DNA from 4 places in the Streptomyces sp. WAC04114 genome. Region 1 is predicted to be linked to each of the others. Evidence: riboswitches for the same ligand, from Rfam matches in the RefSeq annotation. Region 1 holds a riboswitch; each other region holds the start of a gene.

What was found. Region 1 has a riboswitch for cyclic di-AMP ahead of K4G64_RS06870 (LysM peptidoglycan-binding domain-containing M23 family metallopeptidase). Riboswitches for the same ligand answer to the same signal wherever they lie in the genome.
Region 2: another riboswitch for cyclic di-AMP. It lies ahead of K4G64_RS24035 (M23 family metallopeptidase); the one in region 1 lies ahead of K4G64_RS06870 (LysM peptidoglycan-binding domain-containing M23 family metallopeptidase).
Region 3: another riboswitch for cyclic di-AMP. It lies ahead of K4G64_RS25920 (M23 family metallopeptidase); the one in region 1 lies ahead of K4G64_RS06870 (LysM peptidoglycan-binding domain-containing M23 family metallopeptidase).
Region 4: another riboswitch for cyclic di-AMP. It lies ahead of K4G64_RS20155 (C40 family peptidase); the one in region 1 lies ahead of K4G64_RS06870 (LysM peptidoglycan-binding domain-containing M23 family metallopeptidase).

Annotation. Positions count from the first base shown of each region.
Region 1 is NZ_JAIGQA010000014.1:65,237-70,205, forward strand. Features, by position in the region: gene K4G64_RS06865 (alpha-galactosidase) at 1-1,594, shown strand, start outside; cyclic di-AMP (ydaO/yuaA leader) riboswitch at 1,904-2,065, shown strand; gene K4G64_RS06870 (LysM peptidoglycan-binding domain-containing M23 family metallopeptidase) at 2,070-2,984, shown strand; gene K4G64_RS06875 (SGNH/GDSL hydrolase family protein) at 3,241-4,026, shown strand; gene K4G64_RS06880 (TetR/AcrR family transcriptional regulator) at 4,226-4,837, opposite strand; gene K4G64_RS06885 (glutamate dehydrogenase) at 4,935-4,969, opposite strand, start outside.
Region 2 is NZ_JAIGQA010000102.1:894-5,862, forward strand. Features, by position in the region: partial or broken gene K4G64_RS24020 (GNAT family N-acetyltransferase) at 1-1,091, opposite strand, end outside; gene K4G64_RS24025 (HPr family phosphocarrier protein) at 1,272-1,553, shown strand; gene K4G64_RS24030 (GntR family transcriptional regulator) at 1,837-2,532, opposite strand; gene K4G64_RS24035 (M23 family metallopeptidase) at 2,719-3,507, opposite strand; cyclic di-AMP (ydaO/yuaA leader) riboswitch at 3,520-3,684, opposite strand; gene K4G64_RS24040 (pitrilysin family protein) at 3,887-4,969, opposite strand, start outside.
Region 3 is NZ_JAIGQA010000117.1:7,505-12,473, reverse strand. Features, by position in the region: gene K4G64_RS25930 (dihydrofolate reductase family protein) at 1-889, shown strand, start outside; tRNA gene K4G64_RS25925 (tRNA-Met) at 955-1,028, shown strand; cyclic di-AMP (ydaO/yuaA leader) riboswitch at 1,350-1,506, shown strand; gene K4G64_RS25920 (M23 family metallopeptidase) at 1,518-2,558, shown strand; gene K4G64_RS25915 (aldo/keto reductase) at 2,636-3,580, shown strand; gene K4G64_RS25910 (PrsW family intramembrane metalloprotease) at 3,597-4,943, opposite strand.
Region 4 is NZ_JAIGQA010000074.1:8,800-13,768, reverse strand. Features, by position in the region: gene K4G64_RS20160 (hypothetical protein) at 1-861, opposite strand, end outside; gene K4G64_RS20155 (C40 family peptidase) at 940-2,118, opposite strand; cyclic di-AMP (ydaO/yuaA leader) riboswitch at 2,126-2,299, opposite strand; gene pcrA (DNA helicase PcrA) at 2,614-4,969, shown strand, end outside.

The sequences.
Region 1 (4,969 bases):
GCTGTCCCAGCTGCACGGCCGCTGGGGCGCCGAGTCCCGGCTGACGCGCTCCGGTCTCACCCACGGCGAGAAGGTCATCGGCAGCCGCCGCGGCCACACCTCGCACCAGCACCTGCCGTGGGTCGCCCTCGACACCCACGCCACCGAGGAGCACGGCGAGGTCTACAGCTGCGCCCTCGGCTGGTCCGGGTCGTGGCGGATCGCCGTGGCCCAGCTGCCGGACGCGCGCGTACAGATCACCGGCGGTGCCGGCCACGACGACTCGGGCCTGCTGACACTGGGCACGGGGGAGTCGTGCACGACCCCCGTCTTCGCCGGGCTCTGGAGCGACGGCGGCTTCGGCGGGGCCAGCCGCGCCTGGCACGCATATCAGCGGGCGCATGTCGTCCCGGACTCCGAGCGGGACCGGCCGGTGCTGTTCAACTCCTGGGAGGCCACCGAGTTCGACATCTCCGAGGAGCAGCAGCGGGCGCTCGCCGAGCGGGCCGCGGCCATGGGCGTCGAGCTGTTCGTGGTCGACGACGGCTGGTTCGGGGCGCGCACCAGCGACCGGGCCGGGCTCGGCGACTGGACCCCGAACCCCGACCGCTTCCCGGGCGGGCTGAAGCCGCTCGCCGACCATGTGCACGGTCTGGGCATGCAGTTCGGGATCTGGGTCGAGCCCGAGATGGTCAACCCGGACAGCGACCTGTACCGCGCGCACCCTGACTGGGTCCAGCACCAACCAGGACGAAAGCGGACGGAATTCCGCAATCAGCTCGTACTCAATCTCGCCCGCGAGGACGTCCGGGAGTACCTCTGGGAGCAGCTCCACGGGCTTCTCTCCAGTGCTCCCGTCGACTACGTCAAGTGGGACTTCAACCGCTGCTTCACCGACGCCGGCTGGCCGGACGACCCCTACCCGCAGCGACTGTGGGTCGACCACGTGCACGGCCTGTACGCCCTGCTGGACCGGCTGCGGGCCGCTCACCCGGGTGTGGCCTTCGAGTCCTGCTCGGGTGGCGGCGGGCGGATCGACCTCGGCGTGCTGAGCCGGACGGACCAGGTGTGGACCTCCGACAACACCGACCCGCTCGACCGGCTCGCCATCCAGCACGGCTTCAGCCAGATCCACCCGGCCCGGGTCATGGCCGCCTGGGTCACCGACAGCCCGAACGCCATGCTCAACCGGCGGGCCAGCTCCCTGCGGTTCCGGTTCGTCAGCGCCATGGCCGGGGTGCTCGGTGTCGGCGGCGACCTCACGCGGTGGACGCACGAGGAGCTCGCCGAGGCACGGGAGTGGGTGGCGCTGTACAAGGAGATCCGGCCCGTGGTGCAGCGCGGCGACCTGTACCGGCTGCGTCCCCCGGAGGGCGGCGTGAGTGCCGTGCAGTACGTCCTCGGCGACGAGACTGTCGTCCTCGCCTGGCTCCAGGCGCAGCGTTACGGCGAGCCCGTGCCGGCGCTCCGACTGCGCGGCCTGGATCCGACAGCTTCGTACGAATGCCTCGAAACGGGCGAAGTCCACCGAGGGGCCGTACTGCTGCACCACGGACTTCGCGTCGGCCTGCGCGGGGATCTGGACGCCGCGGTCGTCCGCCTTAAGCGGAAGTAGTCGTTCTGTCCGAATAGGGGGATTCGGCAGTTAAGGGATAACGTGCCCCGATCGCAAAGGAGATGAGATCGGGGTGCGTGACCATCGTCATATTCGTGACGATGTGTTGTCGCCATGTTCACGTAATTCTGGCGCTATTCAGGCTCATTGAGGAATGCGGGAGATCGGTAATCCACGCTCGGTGACGGCACTTGTGTCGACACGTCAGGGAAAACACCGTCACGCGCAACCGCAAGCTTGTCCCATTGCGTCTCGGTCGCTTACGTTCCACACCAATCCGGACGGACGCCTAATCCTGCCGCCGCCCGGAGTCCGCACACACTGACCCGACGTACGGCAGGAGCGGGGGACCCACAGGTAAGACGCCTGTTCCGGTTCCCGGAACGGCTTGGGGTTAAGTCGCGCCACGGCGCGGCCGGGCATCTCCAGCTCGCACCCGACAGCTCACCTCGCAGGCGACGGAGAGGAATTCGCCATGCCCGCGAAGGGTAAGCACCGCCGTCCCAAGACCCAGCGTTTCACCCGCTCCATCGCCGTCGCCGGAACCGGCGGGGCCGCCCTCGCCCTGCCGCTCATGGGGGCCGCCGGCGCCCACGCCGCCACCCCTCAGTCGGCTCCGGAAAAGGCCGTCCAGTCCGCTCCGGCCGCCGAGAAGAAGGCAGCCGAAAAGGCCAACGGTGCCCGCACGTACACCGTGACGGCCGGTGACTACCTCGCGAAGATCGCCGACGACCAGCACGTGAGCGGGGGCTGGAAGAAGCTCTACTCGGACAACCGTGACGCCGTCGGCTCCGACCCGTCGCTGATCCACCCCGGCCTGACGCTGTCGATCGGCAAGAAGGCCGCGAGCGCCCCGAAGTCCTCGGCCCCGGCCGCTCCGAAGGCCTCCGCCCAGAAGCCGTCCGCCGCCGAGTCGGCCCCGAAGAAGGAGACCGCCGCCAAGCCGGCCGCCGCCAAGCCCGCGGCCGCGAGCAACTCCAGCGGCTACGCCCTCCCGGTGGACGGTGCCACCGTCGGCACCCCGTACCGCATGTCCGGCAGCATGTGGTCCAGCGGCTACCACACCGGTGTCGACTTCGTCGTCCCGACCGGCACCTCCCTCAAGGCCGTCGGTGCGGGCGAGGTCGTCTCCGCCGGCTGGGGCGGCGCGTACGGCAACCAGGTCGTCATCAAGCTGAAGGACGGCCACTACGCCCAGTACGCCCACCTGTCCCAGCTCTCCGTCTCGGCCGGCCAGACCGTGACGGCCGGGCAGCAGGTCGGCCTGTCGGGCGCGACCGGCAACGTGACCGGACCGCACCTGCACTTCGAGATCCGCACCACGCCGGACTACGGCTCCGACGTCGACCCGGTCGCCTTCCTGCGCTCGCACGGCGTCTCCGTCGGCTGACCGACCGCACGACCACCTGCCTGACGCGCCTCCGAAGGCCGGACCCCGATCCCCGGGTCCGGCCTTCGGTGTGTGCGGATGGCCGCCGGTCCGCAGCCGGAGCATCCCTGACAAGCGGTGTATTCCGAAGTTGGCGAACACTTTAGGAGTGGCTTATCTCACCGCCCGTCAACTCCTTCCTACGGTCGCGTAGGTCACATTCGAAGGTGAATCATGAGCTGTTGTGGCAGACGATTCGAAGAGTGACAGCAGAGCAGTGATCGGGTCGTACGTGGCGCTGGGGGACAGCTTCACCGAGGGCGTCGGCGATCCCGGTCCCGACGGGGCGTTCGTCGGCTGGGCCGACCGGTTCGCCGTCCTGCTCGCCGACCGCAGGCCCGAGGGCGACTTCCGGTACACCAATCTCGCCGTACGCGGAAAGCTCCTCGACCAGATCGTGGCGGACCAGGTTCCGCGGGCCGTCGAGATGGCCCCGGACCTCGTCTCGTTCTGCGCCGGGGGCAACGACCTCATCCGGCCCGGTACCGACCCGGACGAGGTGGCCGAGCGTTTCGAACGGGCGCTGGTCCAGCTCACCGCCGTGTCCGGCACGGTCATGGTGACGACCGGGTTCGACACCCGTGGCGTGCCCGTGCTCAAGCACCTGCGCGGCAAGATCGCCACGTACAACGGACACGTCCGGGCCATCGCCGACCGGTACGGCTGCCCGGTCCTGGACCTGTGGTCCCTGCGCAGCGTGCAGGACCGCAGGGCCTGGGACGCCGACCGGCTGCACCTGTCGCCCGAGGGGCACACGCGCGTGGCGCTCCGCGCGGGCCAGGTGCTCGGCCTCGACGTGCCGGCCGACCCCGAGCAGGCGTGGCCCCCGCTGCCCCCGCGCGGCGCTTTCGACATGCGGCGCGACAACGTCGCCTGGGCGCGGGAGTTCCTGGTGCCGTGGATCGGGCGCCGGCTGCGCGGGGAGTCGTCGGGCGACCATGTGACGGCCAAGGGGGCGCTGTCGGCGGACGACATCAAAATGCGGATCGCGTCGGTGGCGTAAGGGCGGCTCCTGCGCGTGCGGGCCGTGCCGGGTGGGACCCCCGGCACGGCCCGCACGCGTCCTGGGCCGGGCTTCCGGGGCGAGCCGGGCCTGTGAGGCGCTTCGGGGCGCCGGCGGTTCCGGCGGCCGGGGGTGCGGGTGGTTGCGGTGGTCGGGGGGTGCCGGGCTTCGCCGGGCCGCTGCCGTTTTCGCGACGCCGTCAGGGCGGCGGCCGCTCCCGCGTCAGGCCCAACTCGCGGGCCAGTGCCTCCTCCACCCACTCCTGGGCCCGGGCTCGCGGCACCGCGCCGGCGTAGGACGTCAGCTGCACGGCGAGACCGTCGAGAAGGGCGGTGAGCCGGAAGGCCGTGCCGGCCGGGTCCGGGCAGCGGAACTCGCCGGCCGCCACCCCCTCCGCGATGACCTCGGCGAGCGCCGCCTTCCACTGCCGGTCGAGATCCTGGGCGACTTCCCGCAGCACGGGGTCGCGCAGCGCCGCCGCCCAGCCCTCGATCCACAGCCGCCAGCCCTTGGCCGGCCCGGTGGGGGCGTACCACCGCACGGCCGACCGCAGCCGGCGCAGCGCCGGTGAACGGCGGCCGAGCAGCTTGCGAAGATGCGCCAGGTCGCCCTCCGCCGCGTGCCGGAACGCGGCGGCGACCAACTGCTCCTTCGTGGAGAAGTGATAGAGGACCAGCGCGTTGCTCACGCCGAGCACCGAGGCCACATCGGCGATCCGGACCGCCGCCACACCCCTCGCCTCGATCTGCTCGATGGCGGCCCGCAGCAGATCCCCGCGCCGCTGGGCCACACTCAACCGGACTCTCGTCACGCCGTCACCCTACCCACGCGCCCACGGCCCCTCGACGGGGTGTTTTCGGCCTGTCCGGCAGGGCCCGAGCCGGCTGCCGCCGCGGAGGGCGGGCGCCTCACCGGAACCAGCCGAACCGCTCCGCGATCACCG
Region 2 (4,969 bases), on a different contig from region 1:
ATGCGGCCGGGGCGCGGCACCTCGGGGGCGAGGGAGGCGTTGAGGCGTACCTCCGGGGAGGTGTTGATGATGCCGAAGGCGTTCGGGCCGATGATCCGCATGCCGTACGTGCGCGCGTGCCGCACGAGGGCGCGCTGGCGTTCGCGCCCCTCGGGGCCGCTCTCGGCGTACCCGGCGGACACCACGACCAGCCCCTGCACGCCGTGTTCGCCGCACTCGGTGACGACCTCCGTGACGTGCTCGGCCGGCACGGCGACGACCGCGAGGTCCACGGGGCCGTCGATGTCCCGCACCGAGCGGTGGGCGGGCACCCCGTCGAGCTCCTTCTGTCCCTCCGGGAGGGCCTTGTTCACGGCGTAGAGGCGGCCGGTGTATCCGGCGTCCCGGATGTTGCCGAGGACGCTGCGGCCCACGCCGCCCGGCGTGCGACCGGCGCCGATGACGGCGACCGAGCCGGGGGCGAGCAGCCGCTGCACCGAGCGGGCCTCGGCCCTGTGTTCGCGCGCGTACTGCACGGCCAGGGAGCGGTCGGTGGGTTCGAGGTCGAACTCCAGACGGACGACGCCGTCCTCGAAGCTGCGCTTCTGGGTGTAGCCGGCGTCCGTGAACACCTTGATCATCTTGGTGTTGGCGGGCAGCACCTCGGCGGCGAACCGCCGGATGCCGCGCTCGCGGGCGACGGCGCCGATGTGTTCGAGCAGGGCGGAGGCGACTCCGCGGCCCTGGTGGGCGTCCTGCACGAGGAAGGCGACCTCGGCCTCGTCGGCGGGTGCGGACGCGGGCGTTCCGTCCGCGCCGATCCGGTCGTAGCGTACGGTGGCGATGAACTCGCCGCCGACCGTGGCCGCGAGTCCCACCCGGTCCACAAAGTCGTGGTGCGTGAAGCGGTGGACGTCCTTGGCGGACAGGCGAGGGTACGGCGCGAAGAAGCGGTAATACTTCGACTCGTCGGAGACCTGCTCATAGAAGCTGACCAGGCGATCGGCGTCATCAACGGTGATGGGCCGGATGCGCGCGGTACCCCCGTCGCGCAGCACCACGTCGGCTTCCCAGTGGGCGGGATACTCGTGCCGGTCCGGCGAGGTCTGCATGGGCCCCAGAGTACGGCTAGCGTCCGACAACGGGCGCGAGGCAGTCTGTGGAGGGCGTCAGTCGGGTCGAGGCCGCGATCCGACGGCACCCCGGGAGTGGGACGAGAGGACCGCTCCTGGTGGGCTTCACGATATGGGAAACTGGTCTAGACAACCCTGAACACCGAAGGGCAGCAACACATGGCTGAGCGCCGCGTCAACGTCGGCTGGGCCGAGGGCCTCCACGCCCGCCCCGCTTCCATCTTCGTCCGAGCCGCCACGGCCGCAGGCGTCCCGGTGACGATCGCCAAGGCTGACGGCAACCCCGTCAACGCGGCCTCCATGCTGGCCGTCCTCGGCCTCGGCGCCCAGGGGGGCGAGGAGATCGTCCTCGCCTCCGACGCCGAGGGCGCGGACGCCGCCCTGGACCGGCTCGCCAAGCTGGTCTCCGAGGGTCTCGAGGAACTGCCCGAGACCGTCTGATCCACCGAGTGCCCGATCCGGCGCACTGCGAGGGGCTCGCCCGACTCACCGGGCGGGCCCTTCGCCGTTCTCGGTCGGTGCGGTCGGGGCCCTGCCATTCCTGGTCGGCGCGGGTGGACCCCTGCCATTCACGGTCGGCGCGGGTGGGTCTTTCCCCCATTCCCGGGCGACACGATCGGACCCTTCATCCCATTACCCCTTCCACGCGGGGAGGAATTCCAAGAATCCGGGCAGCGGAAATAGCCCCCCGAGAATTGACTGCTCTTTGTATACGGCCGCCTTGTTAAAGCCGCGGGCTCGCCGTGTTTACGGGATGTTGCGAGTTCCTCACACGGCCGGCACGTTCCTCGGCGGAGCCGAACCGCAGGCGGTGCGCGCCCTTCGCACGCTCGGTGTGCAGCGCCGTGACCGCCCGCGCACGCTCGCCGTCCCCGCGCGCCACGGCGTCCACGATCGCGCCGTGCTCGGTCCAGGACTCCACCGGGCTGGCCGGCGCCTCCACGGCGTACATCCAGGCGATCTTGTGGCGGAGCTGGGTGAGCATCGAGATCAGCGCCGGGCTGCCGGAGGCTTGGGCGAGCGTCTCGTGGAACCAGCCGCCGAGAGAGCGCAGGTCGTCGCTGTTCCCGCGACGGGCCCGCTCCTGGCCCAGCCGCACCAGGCCCCGCAGGACCTTCAGATGCGCCTCGGTACGGCGCTGGGCGGCGCGGGCCGCACCGAGCGGCTCCAGCAGCATGCGCATCTCCAGCAGGTCGCCGGCCTCCTGCTCGGTGGGTTCCGCCACGCACGCGCCCGCGTGCCGGCGGGTCACCACGAAGCCCTCGGCCTCCAACGTGCGCAGCGCCTCCCGGACGGGCACCCGCGAGACGCCGTAGCGGCGTGCGAGGAGTTCCTCGGTGAGCCGGCTGCCGCGTGCGTGGACACCCGCGACGATGTCGTCCCGGATGGCCGTGCACACCGAGTGCGCGGGAATACGCATGACCGACCTCCGCTTAATCCCCGTGAAACGCCGACGAGCGACGTACGTTCCGTGACTCTATTGCAATGAGCCGGAATTTCCGACGGCAAGCGACAATCCATGGATATTTTTGGGACAGCAGGCGGTCGTAAACGCCGAAAGCCCCGGCTCGGGAGCCGGGGCTTTCGGGAAGCGGAGAGGTTCCGGTCAGAGACTCACGCCGTGCGAGCGGAGGTAGGCGACCGGGTCGATGTCCGAGCCGTACTCGGGGCTGGTGCGGGCCTCGAAGTGCAGGTGCGGGCCGGTGACGTTGCCGGTCGCGCCGGACAGGGCGATCTGCTGGCCCGGGGTGACCTGCTGGCCCACCGAGACGCCGATGGAGGACAGGTGGCCGTACTGGGTGTACGTCCCGTCGTTCATCTTGATGACGACCTGGTTGCCGTAGGAGCCGCCCCAGCCGGCCTCGACGACGGTGCCCGCGCCGACCGCGTGGACGGAGGTGCCGCTGGCGGCGTGGAAGTCGACACCGGTGTGGCTGCCGGAAGACCACAGGCCACTGCTGGCCTTGTAGCTGGTGGAGACGTACGAGCCGGAGATCGGGGCGACGAAGGTGTTCAGGCGCTTGCGCTCGGCCTCACGGGCGGCGCGCTCCTTGGCCGCTCGGGCCTTCTCGGCCGCCTCCTTGGCCCGCTCGGCCATCTCGGCGGCCTGCTTGCGGGCGGCCTCCTCGGCCTTCTGCTTGGCGGCGGCCTCATCGGCGGCGTGCCGCTGCGCGAGGGCCTGGGCGTCGATCTGCTGGGCCGCGGTGTCGCCCATGGTGACGACGGGCGTGAGACCGGTCTGCTCGGCACTGGGCTCGGCGGCGAAGGCAGCGGGGGCCGCCACGGTGCCGATCACGCCGGTGGTGGCGAGGGCCGCGACGCCCGCCGCGCGGGCGGTGGAGCGCTGCATCCTGCCGGGACGACGGTGCTTCCCGGTGGCGCGAGTGAACGCCATGTAGTGGCTGGTCCTTTCCTTCCCTCTCGCCTACCGGGTTAGCTGACGGGTTCGGAGCAGGAAGGTCTCCTACGGACTCCCTCGCGACTCGCGCGGGCGCCCGATTCACCCCAGGGACTGCGATGGGTCCCCGGCTCCCCTGGCTCGCGCCGTACGGGGACTCGGCGATGACTGTCCGGTGCCGCGGGTGCGGCGCACTGCCTGACGAACAGCCCGGATGACGCTAAGCGGCGCCACTTTCAATTCCCAAACGAATCCCGGCTTTTGTAGCGCATCCCACAGGGCAGACAGGCAACTCCCATCCCAATTCGGGCATAAAGGGGCCCTGGTGCCTTTGAAGACAACCAGGGCCCCCGCGCGCGTGCGGTGACGCGTGTCGCTACTCGGCGGCGACGACGGTGACTTCGCCGATGCCGAGGGCCTCGACCGGTGCCTTGATCTGCGCCGCGTCACCGACGAGGACGGTCACCAGACGGTCCACCGGGAAGGCGCTCACAGCCGCCGCGGTGGCCTCCACGGTGCCGGTCGCGGCGAGCTGCCGGTACAGCGTGGCCTGGTAGTCATCGGGCAGGTGCTGCTCGACCTGGTCGGCCAGCGTGCTCGCGACGGCCGCCGCCGTCTCGTACTTGAGCGGCGCCACACCCACCAGGTTCTGCACGGCGACGTCCCGCTCGGCGTCGGTCAGCCCCTCGGCGGCGAGGGTGCGCAGCACCGTCCACAGGTCCTGGAGGGCGGGGCCGGTGTTGGGCGTGTCGACGGAACCGCTGATGGCGAGCATCGCGGCGCCCGTGCCGTCCGGGGCGGACCTGAGGACCTGGCCGAACGCCCGTACGCCGTAGGTGTAGCCCTTCTCCTCGCGCAGGACGCGGTCCAGGCGGGAAGTGAGGGTGCCGCCGAGGCAGTACGTGCCGAGCACCTGCGCGGGCCACACGCGGTCGTGCCGGTCCGGCCCGATCCGGCCGATCAGCAGCTGCGTCTGGACGGCGCCGGGGCGGTCCACGATGACGACCCGGCCGGTGTCGTCGGCGGTGACCGGAGGCACGGGACGCGGCTCGGCCGAGGAGCCCGTCCAGGCACCCAGGGTGTCCCCGAGCAGGGCGTCCAGGTCGATGCCGGTGAGGTCGCCGACGACCACGACGGTGGCCGTGGCGGGGCGGACGTGCTTCTCGTAGAAGGCGCGTACGGCCGCGGAGTCGATGGCGGCGACGGTCTCCTCGCTGCCCTGCCGGGGCCGCGACATGCGCGAGTCCGCCGGGAACAGCTCCTTGGAGAGCTCCTTGGCACCGCGGCGCGAGGGGTTGGCCAGCTCGTGCGGGATCTCGTCGAGGCGGTTGTTGACCAGCCGCTCGACCTCGCTGTCGGCGAAGGCGGGCGCCCTCAGGGCGTCGGCGATCAGGCCCAGGCCCTTGGCGAGCCGGGAGGCGGGCACCTCCAGGCTGAGCCGGACACCGGGGTGGTCGGC
Region 3 (4,969 bases), on a different contig from region 1:
CCTCAAGGTCACCGTCAGCGGCTCCGGCGACCTCGACCCGGACGCCCGCTTCTGGCACACCGGCGGCGAGAAGGTCCTCTACACCACCGACCGGGGCGCCGAGCGGGCCCGGGCCCTGGGCCTCGCCACCGACGTCGTCCCGCTCGGCGCCGACCTCGACTGGCGGCGGCTGCTCACGCACCTGCACGACGTCCGGGGTGTGGGGCGGCTCATGGTCGAGGGCGGCGGCATGATCCACACCCAGCTCCTCACCCAGGGCCTCGCCGACGAACTCCAGCTGGTCCTCGCCCCGCTCTTCGTGGGCGACCCCCGGGCCCCCCGTCTCTTCGGCCCCGGCGGCTACCAGGGCGGCCGGCTCCGGCTGCGGGAGTCGCGGCAGATCGAGGACGTGGTCCTGATGCGCTACGAGCCGACCGCCCCGGGGACCGGCCCCCTGCCTGTCGCCGCCGACCACCACTGGCTGGCCCTCGCCTGCGAGCTGGCCGAACGGTGTCCGCCGTCGGACACGGCGTTCAGCGTGGGCGCGGTCGTGGTCGCCGCCGACGGCACGGAACTGGCCCGCGGCCACTCCCGCGAGGCCGGCGACCCGGTCGTGCACGCCGAGGAGGCGGCCCTCGCCAAGCTCGATCCGGCCGACCCGCGCCTGCCCGGCGCAACGGTGTACAGCAGCCTGGAGCCGTGCGCCCGCCGCGCCTCGCGCCCCGCTCCCTGCGCCCGGCTGATCCTCGACGCGGGTGTACGGCGGGTCGTCACGGCCTGGCGCGAGCCCGACACCTTCGTCACGGACGCCGACGGCAGCGGCCTCCTCGCGGCCGAGGGGGTGGAGGTCGTCGTCCTCCCGGAACACGAGGATCGGGCCAAGGCGCCGAACCGGCATCTGCCGGGCTGAGCGCGGCCCGGTCGGTGGGTGTGCGCGAGTGGTCCCGCGGATGGCGTACACTGGTGACACAACGACGCGGGGTGGAGCAGCTCGGTAGCTCGCTGGGCTCATAACCCAGAGGTCGCAGGTTCAAATCCTGTCCCCGCTACTGAAGGCCGAGGGCCGGAATCCGAAAGGGTTCCGGCCCTCGGTGTTTTCTCGATGTCGCCCCGGTACTTTCCCGCTGGTTGCCTCGGTAGCTCACTACGGTCGGTGAGCGAACCGTCCCGTTCCGCATAACAACTGACGCACCGTCAAAAACCGTCAGTCACTTGCGATGCGGTCAACTCGCCCGATTTGGTCCGGTCATGGCAGGTAAGTCCGCGCGAAAAAGGTTAATGATCAAGTGGAACCGCTGGAATACCCCTCGCGCCTCCATTAACGTTCGATAACGCAGCGCGGTCGTCCCAGCCGTCACAGAAGGCGGCTCCGTGCGCACGCGCCGAATCCCGAAAGGGAACCGGGGAACCACCACTTGGGGTGAATCGGGCGGATGCCACCGTGGAAGCACGGCAGGTATACGCGCGTAGGAGACCTTCCTGCTCCGAACCCGTCAGCTAACCCGGTAGGCGAGAAGGAAGGAAAGGAGTACGCCCACGTGGCGTCCAACCGGCTTGCCCCCGCGGCCCCGTACGCGCCGAAGCGCGAGAACGACACCTTCGGCTTCGGCGGCCAGCGCACCGACGAGGGCCCGTTCCAGGAGTGGAACCCCACCGAGGAGTCCATCCGTCCCGTCCGTGGCCGGCATCGCGTCACCAAGCAGCGCGGCGGAGGTCTCGCCCGCAGCTCCACCGTCCTGGGCGTCGGTGTCATAGCCGCCGTGGGCGCCGGCGGCATGGCCAGTGCCCAGACCGGCAAGCCCCCGGTGTCCATCTCCGTGCCGGACCTGCCCTCGGTGGGTTCCCTCATCTCGGACGACGACACCCCCGAAGGTTCCGCCACCCCGCTCAGCAGCCTCGGCACCGCCGCCGCGGACACGGCGGAGGACGCGTCCGGCGCCCGTGCCGGCGCCGGTGACGCGCTGCGCGCCCGGATCATGGCGCAGGTCGAGCACCAGCAGGAGCAGATCGAGACCAAGGCCGCCGAGGACGCCGCTGCCGCCGCCGAGAAGGCGGCCAAGGAAGCGGTCGCCAAGGCGGAGCAGGAAGCCAAGGCCAAGGCCGCCGAGGCCAAGAGGAAGGCGGAGGAGGAGGCCGAGAAGAAGGCCGAGGCCGAGCGGCTCGCCGCCCTCGCCAAGCAGTTCACGCTGCCGACCTCCTCGTACACCCTCACCTCGACGTTCGGCCAGGCCGGCGCCTACTGGTCCTCCGGCTACCACACCGGCCTCGACTTCGCCGCCCCCACGGGCACACCGATCAAGGCCGTCCACAGCGGCACCATCACCGAGGCGGGCTGGAACGGCTCCTACGGCTACAAGACCGTCCTCACCCTCGATGACGGCACCGAGATCTGGTACGCGCACCAGTCCTCCATCGGCGTCAGCGTCGGCCAGAAGGTCAGCACCGGCGACGTCATCGGCCGCGTGGGCGCCACCGGCAACGTCACCGGGGCGCACCTGCACCTCGAGGTCCACTCCGGTGGATCCGCCAGTGGCATCGACCCGCTGGCCTGGCTGCGGGGCAAGGGACTGAACCCGTAAGCGGTACACCCGGTGTTTACGGGAGTTTTGCATCCGTAGCGGAATGAGGTCTTCCCTTGCGGTCGTTGACACCGGGCATGACGTCTCTTCGTAAGCTCGGTACTTCCGACCTCGAGGTCTTCCCCCTCGCCCTCGGTGGCAACGTCTTCGGCTGGACCGCCGACCAGGAGCGGTCGTTCGCCGTCCTCGACGCCTACACCGCCGCCGGCGGCAACTTCGTCGACACCGCCGACGTGTACTCGGCGTGGGTCGACGGCAACCAGGGTGGTGAGTCCGAGACGATCCTCGGCACGTGGCTCGAAGCACGCGGCAACCGCTCCGACGTCGTCGTCGCCACGAAGGTCAGCCAGCACCCCGAATTCCGGGGCCTGTCCGCCGCCAACATCAAGGCCGCCGCCGACGCCTCCCTGCGACGCCTGCGCACCGACCACATCGACCTCTACTACACGCACTTCGACCAGCCCGAGGTGCCCGTCGAGGAGATCATCGGCGCGCTCGACGAACTCGTGAAGGCCGGCAAGGTGCGGCACATCGCCGCCTCCAACATCTCCGCCGAGCGGCTGCGGGCGTCCCTGGAATTCTCCGACCGCGAGGGCCTCGCCCGGTACGTCGCCCTCCAGCCGCACTACAACCTGGTCTCCCGAGACACGTACGAGGGCGAGCTCCAGGACCTCGCCGAGCGGGCCGGCCTCGCCGCCGTCCCGTACTACGCGCTCGCGTCCGGCTTCCTCACGGGCAAGTACCGGCCCGGTACGCGGGTCGAGAGCGCGCGGGCGGGCGGCGCCGCCAAGCATCTGGAGACCGAGCGGGGGCGGCGGGTTCTCGACGCCCTCGACGAGGTCGCCGCAGCGCACGACGCTCCCGTCGCCACGGTGGCCCTGGCCTGGCTCGCCGCTCAGCCGACCGTGGCGGCGCCGATCGCCTCCGCGCGGACGGTGGAGCAGCTGTCCGCGCTGCTCGGCGTGGGGGAGCTGACGCTCTCGGAGGCCGAGGTGGCACGGCTCACGGAGGCCTCGGCCTGAGCGGGACCCGGGAGCCCTAGGAGCGGTAGGGGTTGTACGCGGGGTACGCCGTCGGCTGGTGGCCGTACCCGTACACCCCGTACACCGGCCAGGGCGGGGCCGTCACCGGGACCGGAGGGGCGGTGATCCGGGCCGCGTGGTCCAGCGCGGGGCGGGCCACCTCCCGGCGCCGCCACAGTTCGCCGAGCAGTTCCCGCTCCCGTACGGCGAAGTCCGCCCCGGGGCTGCCTCGCCGGGCCCGGTGCCGCAGGAACGCCAGGGACGTCGCGTACGCCTCGTAGCGGGCCACCTCCCGGGCCGCCGCCCTGCCCGCGTGCCGGCGGGCGTACTGCCGGGCGATCCGCCGGGCCCGCATCGAGCCGAGCGCGTACGGCTCGGCCGGGGTCAGCCAGCCGGCCACGGCGTAGGCCGGCAGCTCCGCCCGTACGGTCTTCAGCTCCCGCTGCCGCGTCCAGATCACCAGCCACGTCAGCAGCCCGAAAATGGGCACCATGAACGCCGCGTACACGGCGAAGAACCCGTACTCGCCGAAGGCCGACGAGCCGTTCCACATCGCGTGCATCCCCATCGCGAGCAGCAGCCCGCCGAGCGGGAAGGCGACGCGGCGCAGCGGTCGGCGGTGGGCCGCGAGTGCGGCGATGCCGAAGCCGATGCCGGTGAGGACCGTGAAGAGCGGGTGCGCAAACGGCGACATGATGATGCGCACGAAGAAGGTCGCCGCCGTGACCGAGGCGATGCCGCTGCCGCCGGTGAGCTGGTCGGTGCCGAAGGCCGTGCCGAGGTAGAGGATGTTCTCGGTGAACGCGAAGCCGGTGGCCGTCACGCCGGCTATGACGACCCCGTCGACGATGCCGGTGAAGTCGCGGCGCCGGAAGAGGAAGACCAGGAGGACGGCCGCCGCCTTGGCCGACTCCTCGACCACCGGCGCTATCACCGTCGCGCCGAGGGTGTCCGCGCTGGACGGGTCCGCCGTCGCCGTCGCTATCCATCTCGTCGCGAAGCTGTTGGCGACGATCGCTATCAGTGCCGCCGCGCAGGCGCCCCAGGCGAAGCAGAACAACAGGTTCCGCCAGGGGCCGGGCTCCACGCGGTCCAGCCAGCGGAACGCGGCTATCAGCAGGGGCACCGGGAGGACGGCCAGCCCCAGCCCGACCAGGAACCCCTCCGTGCCGGTCTCCTCGCGGACCAGGGCGAGGATGACCAGGCCGGATATCGCGAGGAGCGTGCTCAGCGCGCCGTAGCGCACCCAGGGGCGGTGCCACCAGTGGGCGTGCCGCGAGGAGCCGGCTGTGCCCGAGCCGGCGAAGGGTGAGCCGTCGGTGGGACCGGCGGGGTACGACGGATGTGGGGGGCTGGTGGCCACGGCATTGACCCTAACGACGGATGGGC
Region 4 (4,969 bases), on a different contig from region 1:
CCAGGCGGCCACCGCGATCCACAGCAGCACCTCCCCGGCCGCGTCGAGCCAGGCGACGTCGAGCGCGGCGGCGACCGCCAGGGTGGCCGTGGCGGTCACGACCGCGGCGAACACGGTCGCCCAGCGCCGCACGTCGTAGTGGTGCCGGGGCCAGAACAGCTCGGCGAGGAGCAGGGCGACGCAGGCGATCAGCGCGAGCACGAGCAGCGTGACGGTCGTCGTGCGCAGGGCGCTGGTGTTCTCCTCGTTCCACAGGTACAGGCGCGAGCTGTCGGCGCTGAGGAGTTTCGCCCCGGCCATGGAGGAGACGGCGAGGGCGCCGGCCGCGAGCCAGTGGTCCCCGCGCCCCTCCTCCACCTGCCGGGGCTGGAAGCGGAACAGGGCGAAGCAGTAGAGGGCGAGCCCCAGCCAGAACAGCACCAGGGCCGCGTGGGCGAGCCAGGCCGCCGAATCCGCCGCGGCGAGCGTCGCGCCGAGCACGGCGAGCCCTTCGGTGGCCACACAGCGCAGGAACACCGTCCCGCGCCGCCCCTGAGCCTCCGCGGTGAGCAGTACCGCCCAGAGCAGTATGGCGAGGGCCAGCAGCGCCTCGGCGACGGGCTGCAGGCCCGCCGCTGAGAAGCCGGTGCCGAGGACGGCGGTCGCCGCCACGGTGGTGAGCGCGGCCGGTGTCTCCGACCGCCACACGCCGTGCCTGCGCTGGGCGAGGCCCGCGACGGCCACCAGCCAGGCGGCGCAGGCCAGGCCGAGGGCGACGCGGGAGAGGACCCCGTACCCCGCCGAGTCGAGACCGACCGACACGATGCCGGTCGCCAGCGCATACGTCGACCACCAGGTGGCAAACGGGGAGGTACCGGACATAGTGCCGATGCTAGAGAGCGCCGCGTCGGTTGTGAGAGGGGCACGCGCGTGTGCCCCTCAAAAACGTGGCGGCACTTCTCAGGCGGGGCGCACCACGCTGTGGATCGCGGACTCGCCGTCGTAGTAGACCGACTCCTCGCGCACGTACGTGCCGGGCTTCGGGGCGTGGATCATCATGCCGTTGCCGATGTAGATCCCGACGTGGGTGACGTCGTCGTAGAAGAAGACGAGGTCGCCGGGCCGGGCCTGGGAGAGCGGGACCGTGGTGCCGGCGTTCACCTGGTCGTAGGTCGTGCGCGGCAGGGTGACGCCCGCGGCCTTCCAGGCGGCCTGGGTGAGACCGGAGCAGTCGTAGGAGCCGGGTCCGACCGCGCCCCACACGTACGGCTTGCCGATCTGGGCCCGGGCGAAGGCGAGTGCCTTGTCGGCCTTGGTGGCGTACGAGGAGTCGGCCGGTGCCGTCGAGGAGGACGAGTCGGAACCCGACGACCCCGACGAGGAGGACCCGCTGTCCTGCTGCTGAGCCGCCTCCTCCTGCGCCTTCTGCTGCGCGGCCTGCTGCCGGGCCAGCTCGTCGGCCTTGCGGGCGGCCTCCGCCTGCTTCTCCTTCTCGATCGCCGCGAGCCGGGCCTTCTCCTCGGCGGTCAGCTTCGACATCAGCTCGCGCGCGTCGGCGAGCTTGCGCTGGACGGTGGCCTTGGCCGTCCTCAGGCCGGCCTGCGAGTCGGTGAGCGTCTCGAGGCTCTCGGTGGCCTCCTGGCGCTTCTTCATCGTCTCGGACTGCTGCGTGACGTAGTCGTCGACCGCGACCTTCTGCCGGCCGGTCATCCGGTCCATCAGCTGGGTCTGGTCGAAGTAGTCCTGCGGGGTGTCCGCGAGCAGGAACGTCGCGGTGTCCGGGGCGGCGGCGCCGGTGCGGTACTGGGCGGAGGCGAAGGAGCCCAGCTCCTCGCGCGCCTCGTTGAGCTTCTGGGTGCGCTCGGCGACGTCGTCGAGGAGGGTGTCGACGCGCTTGCGCTGCTTCGCGGTCTTCTCCTTGGCCGCGTTGTACTTGTCGGTCGCCGACTCGGCCTGGCGGTACAGGTCGTCGACCTTCTTCTCGACTTCCTCCAGGCTGGGCTTGTCGTCGGCCGCGGGGGCGGCGTTGGCCGACTGGGACAGCAGGGCCACGGAGGTGAGGGCCGCCGTTGCGAGGGCGGGGGTCCGTATACCTGCCACGCGCGAACCCGTAGGACGCGACTTGCGGTGCGACGCCAAGGGAGGCGACTCCTTCCACGTTCCGCCTACCGGGTTAGCTGTCGGGTTCGGGCGGGTGGTTCGGAAGGTTTGCCCTACGGCCGTCTCCGTACAGGGAGTCGGGCCGATTCACCCCAGGTTCACGGTTGGGTCCCCGGCTCCGGCTGCCGCTGCGGCGTGCCGGACTCGGCGGAGGCCGCGCGGCCCGGCGACGTTCGCCGGTGGGGGTCATGCGGCCTGGTCGCACGGTAGCCAACTCGTGTGGCCCCTGTGAAGGTTGATGGGTGATATGCCCGATACATTTTCGTGACCTCACTCATGAGCGTTGCCGAGAGTGAGCGATCAAGGGGGATTAGTCACGACTCATTCGTAATTGCGGGGGCGTAGCAGGCCGTGATCAGGCGGTCATGGAGGGCGACAACGCGCCGCCGGTCCGGCCCGCGGAAGCCCTGGCGGCGGGCGATGTTCTCAGGGCGGCGGCGGGCTGTCAGTGGGGCGCCCTAGACTCGGAGAGCGATGAGCAGCCTCTTTGACGACAACTTCCTGGCGAACCTCCAGGCCCAGCGGGGCCCGGCCCACGAGCCCCCGCCGCCACCCGAGGACGATCACGTACCGGAGCCGATTCCGGACGATCTGTTCGGCGGGAAGTTCGACGCGCCCCCGGACCGGGACGCCTACTACCGCGACGGCGCCCCCCGCCCGGTGATCGACTCCGCCGCGCTGCTGGAAGGGCTGAACGACAACCAGCGCGCCGCCGTCGTCCACTCCGGCTCCCCGCTGCTCATCGTGGCCGGAGCCGGCTCCGGCAAGACCCGGGTGCTCACGCACCGCATCGCCCACCTGCTCGCCGAGCGGGACGTGCACCCGGGCCAGATCCTGGCGATCACCTTCACCAACAAGGCCGCCGGCGAGATGAAGGAACGCGTCGAGCAGCTCGTCGGCCCGCGCGCCAACGCCATGTGGGTCATGACCTTCCACAGCGCGTGCGTGCGCATCCTGCGCCGGGAGAGCAAGAAGCTCGGCTTCACCTCCTCCTTCTCGATCTACGACGCCGCCGACTCCAAGCGCCTGATGGCCCTGGTCTGCCGCGACCTGGACCTCGACCCCAAGCGCTTCCCGCCCAAGTCCTTCAGCGCCAAGATCAGCAACCTGAAGAATGAGCTGATCGACGAGGAGGACTTCGCCGCCCAGGCCACCGACGGCTTCGAGAAGACCCTCGCCCAGGCATACGCCATGTACCAGTCGCGGCTGCGCGAGGCGAACGCCCTCGATTTCGACGACCTGATCATGACGACGGTCAACCTGCTGCGCGCCTTCCCGGACGTTGCCGAGCACTACCGCCGCCGCTTCCGCCATGTGCTGGTGGACGAGTACCAGGACACCAACCACGCCCAGTACGCCCTGGTCCGCGAGCTCGTCGGCACCTCCGAGCACCCCGTCGACGTCCCGCCCGAGGCGGAGGTCCCGCCCGCCGAGCTGTGCGTGGTGGGTGACGCCGACCAGTCGATCTACGCTTTCCGCGGCGCGACCATCCGCAACATCCTCCAGTTCGAGGAGGACTACCCGGACGCGACGACCATCCTGCTCGAGCAGAACTACCGCTCCACGCAGACGATCCTCAGCGCCGCCAACGCCGTCATCGAGCGCAACGAGTCCCGCCGCCCCAAGAACCTGTGGACCAACGCGGGCACCGGCGCGCAGATCACCGGCTACGTCGCCGACACCGAGCACGACGAGGCGCAGTTCGTCGCCGAGGAGATAGACCGCCTCACCGACGCGGGCGACGCGAAGGCTGGCGACGTCGCCGTCTTCTACCGCACCAACGCCCAGTCCCGTGTCTTCGAAGAGATCTTCATCCGCGTCGGCCTGCCCTACAAGGTCGTCGGCGGCGTCCGCTTCTACGAGCGCAAGGAGGTCCGGGACGTCCTGGCCTACCTGCGCGTGCTCGCCAACCCGGAGGACTCGGTGCCGCTGCGCCGGATCCTCAACGTCCCCAAGCGGGGCATCGGCGACCGCGCCGAGGCGATGATCGACGCCCTGTCCCAGCGCGAGAAGATCAGCTTCCCGCAGGCCCTCAAGCGCGTCGACGAGGCGTACGGCATGGCCGCGCGCTCCACCAACGCCGTCAAGCGGTTCAACACGCTGATGGAGGACCTCCGCACCGTCGTCGAGTCCGGTGCCGGACCGGCCACGGTGCTGGAGGCCGTCCTGGAGCGCACCGGCTACCTCGCCGAACTCCAGGCCTCCACCGACCCGCAGGACGAGACCCGGATCGAGAACCTCCAGGAACTCGCGGCCGTCGCCATGGAGTTCGAGCAGGAGCGCGGCGAGGACGAGCGGGGCACCCTGTCCGACTTCCTCGAACAGGTCGCGCTGGTCGCCGACTCCGACCAGATCCCCGACGAGGAGGACGGCGACGGCGTCATCACCCTGATGACCCTGCACACCGCCAAGGGCCTGGAGTTCCCGGTCGTCTTCCTCACCGGCATGGAGGACGGCGTCTTCCCGCACATGCGCGCCCTCGGCCAGACCAAGGAGCTGGAGGAGGAGCGGCGCCTCGCCTACGTCGGCATCACCCGCGCGCGGGAGCGGCTCTACCTGACCCGGTCCACGCTGCGCAGCGCCTGGGGCCAGCCCTCGTACAACCCGCCCTCCCGGTTCCTGGAGGAGATCCCGCCGGCCCACGTGGAGTGGAAGCGCACGGGAGCGCCCGCGCCCGCGTCCTCCGGGCCGGTCTCGGCGGTGGCGGCCTCGCTGTCGTCGTCCCGCTCGCGCTCGTCGGCGTCGGGCGCCTCCGGTTTCGCCACGCGCCGCACCTCGGAGAAGCCCGTGGTGTCGCTGGCGGTCGGGGACCGGGTCACGCACGACCAGT